One region of the Arthrobacter sp. 210 2 genome, then DNA from elsewhere that is predicted to be linked to it. Evidence: predicted binding sites of a transcription regulator. Region 1 holds the regulator's gene; the other holds the start of a gene.

What was found. The regulator HrcA, encoded in region 1, represses chaperone genes, less so after heat shock. The targets are predictions, from matches to a motif close to TTNGCACTCGNNNNNNNCGAGTGCNAA.
Region 2: the regulator HrcA is predicted to act here: its motif matches at 1,854-1,880, upstream of groL (chaperonin GroEL).

Annotation. Positions count from the first base shown of each region.
Region 1 covers NZ_JBNHIE010000012.1:131,707-135,115, forward strand. Annotated here, with positions in the region: gene AC5RWA_RS19315 (DUF3097 domain-containing protein) at 1-708, opposite strand, end outside; gene hrcA (heat-inducible transcriptional repressor HrcA) at 885-1,898, shown strand; gene dnaJ (molecular chaperone DnaJ) at 1,983-3,110, shown strand; gene AC5RWA_RS19330 (16S rRNA (uracil(1498)-N(3))-methyltransferase) at 3,113-3,409, shown strand, end outside.
Region 2 covers NZ_JBNHIE010000011.1:146,674-150,082, reverse strand. Annotated here, with positions in the region: gene AC5RWA_RS18515 (LytR C-terminal domain-containing protein) at 1-125, shown strand, start outside; gene AC5RWA_RS18510 (cold-shock protein) at 295-501, shown strand; gene AC5RWA_RS18505 (ABC transporter substrate-binding protein) at 498-1,769, shown strand; gene groL (chaperonin GroEL) at 2,058-3,409, shown strand, end outside.

The DNA of each region.
Region 1 (3,409 bases):
GGCCAGGATCCCGGTCTTCCAGTCCTGCCCGCGCGGCACAACGGGCCACTTCTCGATGCCGAGGACAGCGGGCCGGATGGCCTGCCACACGTCCACGTACGGATGGCCCACGATGAGCACGTTCCCGGCCGCGCCGGGAGACGCCATGACGGCATCGGCAATACGCGACTCCTTGGAGTCCGGCACCAGGTGGTCCACGAGCACGCCCAGGCGCCGTCCCGGTCCGGGCCGGAAGTCGGCCACTGCGCCGGCCAGGTCGTCAATGCCGTGCAGGGGTTCGACGACGATGCCCTCCACCCGGAGGTCGTCTCCCCACACTTTTTCCACCAGTTCGGCGTCGTGCTTTCCCTCCACCCAGATGCGGCTGGCCTTGGCTACCTGTGCGCGCTGGCCGGCAACCCGCACGGAGCCGGAGGCAGTCCTTCCGGCGGCGGGGCCGGCCGTCGCCGGACGGGGTGCCGGGGGCATCAGGCGGATTGCGCGGCCTTCGAGGAGGAAACCGAAGCCCAGCCGGAAGGTCCGTGACTTCCCGCGGCGGTCCTCGAGGACCACCACGTGCATTCCGCCGGACTTTTCCACCCGGGTGACGGCGCCGACCCAACCGGACTGGACGTCCTCCAGCACCATGCCGCGCTCAACCGGCACTTCGGGCAATTGGGTCCGGACGGGCGCGGACATGTCCCGGGGGCCCCAGTTCTGGTAATCCATGGATCGACTCCGCCTAGCGCTAGATCAGTGCACCGGAATTTCGCCCGGAGCGGTACCAATGCTAACAACGGCCCGAGGCATAATAGACTGTTAGCACTTAGGCATGTCGAGTGCTAACCCTGGTGGTGGCGCGGTGCGGGCGGCACGGCCGCCCTGACCCTGGATGGAGGTGGAGTGTGAGCGAGCCACGCAAGCTGGAAGTACTGCGGGCCATCGTGGAGGACTACGTCCACTCCCGCGAGCCGGTGGGATCCAAGGCCCTGGTCGAGAGGCATCATCTCGGCGTCTCCAGTGCGACAATCCGCAACGATATGGCGGCGCTGGAGGACGAGGGCCTGATCACCGCCCCGCACACCAGCGCGGGCCGGATTCCCACGGACAAGGGCTACCGTCTGTTCGTCGACCAGATTTCGGCCGTCAAACCCCTGTCGCAGGCCGAGCGCCGGGCCATCCAGTCGTTGCTGGAGGGCTCGGACGACCTTGACGACGTCCTGGACCGAACGGTCCGCCTGCTGTCGCAGCTGACCAACCAGGTAGCGGTTGTCCAGTATCCGCACCTGAGCCGTGCCCTGATCCGGCACATCGAATTCGTCCTGCTTGCTCCCCGCAAGGTGCTGGTGGTGCTCATTGCGAACAGCGGCAAGGTGGAACAGCGGGTCATCGACGTCGGGCAGGACCTGGGGGACGACGCCCTGGCCGCCTTGCGGACCCGGTTCCTGGGTTCCCTTTCAGGAACGCCGCTGGGCCAGCTGGCCCAGTCACTTCCGGCCGTGGTGTCGGCGGTCAGTCCCGGCCAGAGGCTGGCCGCGCAGGCGCTGGCCCACGGGCTGGAGGTGCTGGCGCACAGCAGCCGTGAGGACCGGATGGTGATGGCGGGAACGGCGAACCTTGCACGGTCCAACGTCGATTTCCCGCTCAGCATCGGCCCCGTCCTGGAAGCCCTTGAGGAGCAGGTGGTCATGCTGCGGCTCCTGAGCGAGATGGCGCAGGACCACCGCGGCGTGGCCGTCAGCATCGGCCGCGAGAACCCCTACGACGGCCTTTCCGAGGCGTCCGTCGTGGCCACGGGATACGGCCCGGACAGCACGGCCAAGATTGGCGTGCTGGGGCCGACGCGCATGGACTACCCCACCACCATGGCCGCCGTCAGGGCTGTTGCCCGTTACCTTTCCCGGATACTGGGACCCTGACCGGCGGTCCCGGCGCTTAGGCAGCCGGAACCACGGGCAGGGCACCCCGCATGCAGGCAGTACAACAAGGAAGAGATACGAACTTTGAGCAGCCACTATGACGTCCTTGGAGTCTCACCGGAGGCCACCGGCGAAGAAATCAAGAAGGCCTACCGCAAGCTGGCCCGGACCCTGCACCCGGACGTTAACCCGGGTGAGGACGCCGCAGACCGCTTCAAGGCAGTAACCCACGCGTACGAGGTCCTTTCCGACCCCCAAAAGCGGCGCGTCTATGACACCACCGGCAATGAAAACGGTACGGACAACGGATTCGGCGGCGGCAGCTACGCCGGCCAGGGCTTCGCGTTCCAGGACATCTTTGACACGTTCTTTGGCGCCGGCGGCTCCACCGGGCCTGCCTCCCGTGTCCGCCGCGGACAGGACGCCCTCATCAGTGTCCGGATCGACCTCCGCGATGCGGTGTTCGGCGTCAACAAGAAACTCGAAGTGGACACCGCGGTCACCTGCCCCACCTGCGAGGGATCATGCTGCCGGCCCGGCACCCACCCCGAACGGTGTGACATCTGCGGAGGCAGCGGCCAGGTCCAGCGGGCCGTTCGCTCCATCCTGGGCCAGGTCATGACGGCTGCGCCCTGCGGCAGCTGCGAAGGCTTCGGCACGGTCATCAAGGACCCCTGCAACGAATGCAGCGGCCAGGGACGGATCCGGAGCCGCCGGTCCCTGACCATCAAGGTTCCCGCCGGCGTGGCCACCGGCACCCGGATCCAGCTCTCCGGCCAGGGCGAGGCCGGGCCCGCCGGCGGACCCTCCGGTGACCTTTACGTGGAAATCCGCGTCAACAATGACGCCACCTACGTCCGCGACGGAGACGACCTGCACGCCACGCTGAACATCCCCATGACGGCCGCAGCGCTGGGTACAGAGGTAAGCCTTGAGACCTTCGACGGGACCCAGGAAATCGACGTCAAGCCCGGAACGCAGTCCGGTGAGATCATCACCCTCCGCGGCCTCGGCGTTACCCACCTGCGCGGCTACGGCCGCGGCGACCTGAAGGTGCACCTGCAGGTTGAGACCCCCGCGAAGCTGGATGCCGCCCAGGAGGACCTCCTGCGGCAGCTCGCCAAGATGCGCGGCGAGCAGATCACCGAGGGCAAACTCGCTGCCAGCGGCGGCATGTTCGCCAAACTCCGGGATCGCCTCGGTAACCTGTAGCGGTGAGCAACCCCGTCTTCTTCACTCCCGCCGGGTCCCTGGACGGCGTCGCGCCCGCGACGCGGTTCATCCTGGAAGGACCCGAAGCCAGGCACGCTGTTGCGGTTAAACGGCTGTCACCCGGTGAAGCTGTGGACATTGTCGACGGTGCCGGCACGCGGATGAGCGGACGCGTCACCGCGGCTTCTTCCTCGGCTCTGGAGGTCGAGTGCACGTCGGTGGCCTTCGAAGACCGCCCCGATGTCCGGCTGGTCCTGGTCCAGGCGCTTGCGAAGGGCGACCGGGACGAGCTGGCCATC
Region 2 (3,409 bases), on a different contig from region 1:
ACTCCGGTGCCGGCCAGCTGGCGAACGCCCAGGCGCTGGCGGAACTGCTGGGAGTGCCCACCCTGGTAAGCAGCACCGAGTTCCAGGTGCCGCTGGTTGTGGTGCTGGGTCCGGGCTACCGCTAGGGCATTTTCTGTGGCACCGGTCACGCATCAGTAACGTTTGCCGAACCTGCTCCACGCTGACTGCGGCGCCGTCCCGGCATTGGCTAGAGTGAAATTCAGGCTTCGTTCCGGGGCCAGGCAGCAGACAGCAGCGCGGTTTCCCCGGTCTCAACGGAAAGAGTTGGTCATCATGGCACTGGGAACCGTCAAGTGGTTCAACGCGGAGAAGGGCTACGGCTTCATCACCGTGGACGGGTCCGGGGACGACATTTTTGTCCACTGGTCCGCCATCCAGGGTGAGGGCTACCGTGCACTCGACGAGGGCCAGCGGGTGGAGCTCGAAGTCGGCGAAGGCGAGAAAGGCCCCCAGGCCGAAAGCGTCCGGCCAGCCGAGTGAAGCCGCTGTTCCGCCCCGCCGCCCGGATCCGTCCGGCGCTTGCCCTCTCCCTGTGCGCCCTCCTGGCCGCGACGGCGTGTTCCGGCGTGACCGGCAATGCGCGCGTCGAAGCAGCGGAGGCGTCCGGGGATGGCATCCTGCGCGTGGGCCTGGTCCTGGACAACACCGGTGACAGCAGCTTCCTCAACGCACCCCAGCTGGCAGCGGCCAGGCTCGCAGTCAAGGACATCAACGACGCAGGCGGCCACAAGGGCCGGCCCGTGGAGCTCCTCCCCGTCGCCACGGACCAGGACGCGGCAGCCCAGGCGCACGCCTTGGTAGCCGGAAAGGCCGACGTGGTGATCGGGCCCACCGATTCCAGCAACGCCGAAGCAACCATCGACGTCCTGTCCAGGGCACGCACGCCGCTGATCTCACCGGCCAACACTGCGGCGGGCCTCACCGGCACCGACTCCGGCGGCTACTACTTCCGGACAGCGGCCGCGGATGTGGCCCAGGCTCCCGTCCTGGTCAAACTCGCCAAGGATGCCGGCGCCCCCACTGTCACCGTGCTGTACCAGGAGGGCTCCTACGGCAAGGACGTTTCGACGGCTGTTTCCGACGCCGCCGGGCAGTCCGGACTCAACGTTGCGGCGACGGAGGGGTTCACGCCGGGGGAGGCCGCCGGAGCCGCCGGTGAGGCAGCGAAAGCTGCATCCGATGCGGTGATCCTGATTGCACGCGAGGGTGCGCAGGGCGCGTTGGCAGAACTGAACAATGCCGGAGTAGCCGGGGACCGCATCATCATCAGCGACGGCGCCTTCGCCCGGTACGGGTCCACGCTGGGCGCCAGGGCACTCGACGGCGCCCGCGCGGTGGTTCCGGGGCAGCTTCCCTCCGCGGGATTCCAGGAGCGGCTGCTGGCCGTCGACGGAAAACTGAAGGACGTATCGTTCGCGGCCGAGACATACGACGCCGTTACCCTTGCTGCCCTGGCCGCCGCCAGGGCGGAGGATGATGCAGGCCGCTCCGTCACGGCGAACCTGATCAGCGTGTCCGGGGGAGTGGCTGGGGCGCAGGCCCCCGCGGCTGCTGCCTGCGCCTCCTACAAGGAATGCCTGGCCGGACTGGCATCGGCGGGCGTCATAAATTACGACGGCGAATCCGGCCCGGTCGCGTTTGACGACAACGGAGACATCACCACGGCCAACTTCATGGTGTTTATATACGGGGCCGACAACATTCCCGCGCCCAGCGGCCGGGAGACAGCGGGCCGCGCCGCGAGCTGATCGCCCTCGGCGAATACCAGGGCGGACTGCCGGTTGGGGGCCTCTTTCGCTTGCACTCTCACGTGGGGAGTGCTAATTATTGAGTTAGCACTCTGACGTACCGACTGCTAAAGCAAGGCCTGGTTCCGCCGGGCGGCGCACGGCAGCGGTCGAGGAGCGAAGAAACACCTAACTGGAGTGAGATCCCCACCCGGAGGCGTACAGAGGCCGCCGGCAAAGGATCGTCCGTCGCGGGCACTGCAGCGAAGGTTCAATCTTAACGACTGTCCCGAAAGGACTACTGCCGTTATGGCCAAGATCATTGCATTTGATGAAGAGGCACGCCGCGGCCTTGAGCGGGGCCTGAACACCCTCGCCGACGCCGTTAAGGTCACCCTCGGCCCGCGTGGACGCAACGTCGTCCTCGAAAAGAAGTGGGGCGCCCCCACGATCACCAACGATGGTGTTTCCATCGCCAAGGAGATCGAGCTGGACGATCCCTACGAGAAGATCGGCGCCGAGCTGGTCAAGGAAGTTGCCAAGAAGACGGATGACGTCGCAGGCGACGGCACCACCACGGCTACCGTGCTGGCACAGGCCCTGGTCAAGGAAGGCCTGCGCAACGTTGCTGCCGGCGCCGACCCGCTGTCTCTCAAGCGCGGCATCGAGAAGGCCGTTGAGGCCGTCACCGCCGAGCTGCTGAACTCCGCCAAGGAAATCGAAACCAAGGAAGAGATCGCCGCTACGGCCTCGATCTCCGCCGGTGACGACGAAATCGGTGCCCTCATTGCCGAAGCCCTGGACAAGGTCGGCAAGGAAGGCGTCATCACGGTCGAGGAATCCAACACCTTCGGCCTGGAGCTGGAACTCACCGAAGGCATGCGCTTCGACAAGGGCTACATCTCCGCCTACTTCGTCACGGACGCAGAGCGCCAGGAAACGGTCCTTGAGGACCCGTACATCCTGATCGTCAACTCCAAGATCTCCAACGTCAAGGAACTGGTTGCTGTCCTGGAAAAGGTCATGCAGTCCAACAAGCCGCTGCTGATCATCGCCGAGGACATCGAGGGCGAGGCCCTGGCCACCCTGATCGTCAACAAGATCCGCGGCACCTTCAAGTCCGTGGCCGTCAAGGCCCCCGGCTTCGGTGACCGCCGCAAGGCACAGCTCGCCGACATCGCCGTCCTCACCGGCGGCCAGGTCATTTCCGAGGAAGTCGGCCTGAAGCTGGAGAACGCGGGCCTCGAACTCCTGGGCAAGGCACGCAAGGTTGTTGTCACCAAGGACGAGACCACCATCGTCGAGGGTGCAGGCGACGCCGACCAGATCGCCGGCCGCGTTTCCCAGATCCGCGCCGAGATCGAGAACTCCGACTCCGACTACGACCGCGAGAAGCTGCAGGAGCGCCTGGCCAAGCTGGCCGGCGGCGTTGCAGTCATCAAGGCCGGTGCCGCCACGGAGGTTGAGCTCAAGGAGCGCAAGCACCGCATCGAGGACGCAGTGCGCAACGCAAAGGCTGCTGTTGAAGAAGGCATCGTCGCCGGTGGCGGCGTGGCCCTCATCCAGGCCGGCGCCAAGGCATTCGCCAACCTGCAGCTGTCCGGCGACGAAGCAACCGGCGCCAACATCGTCCGTGTTGCCATCGACGCTCCGCTGAAGCA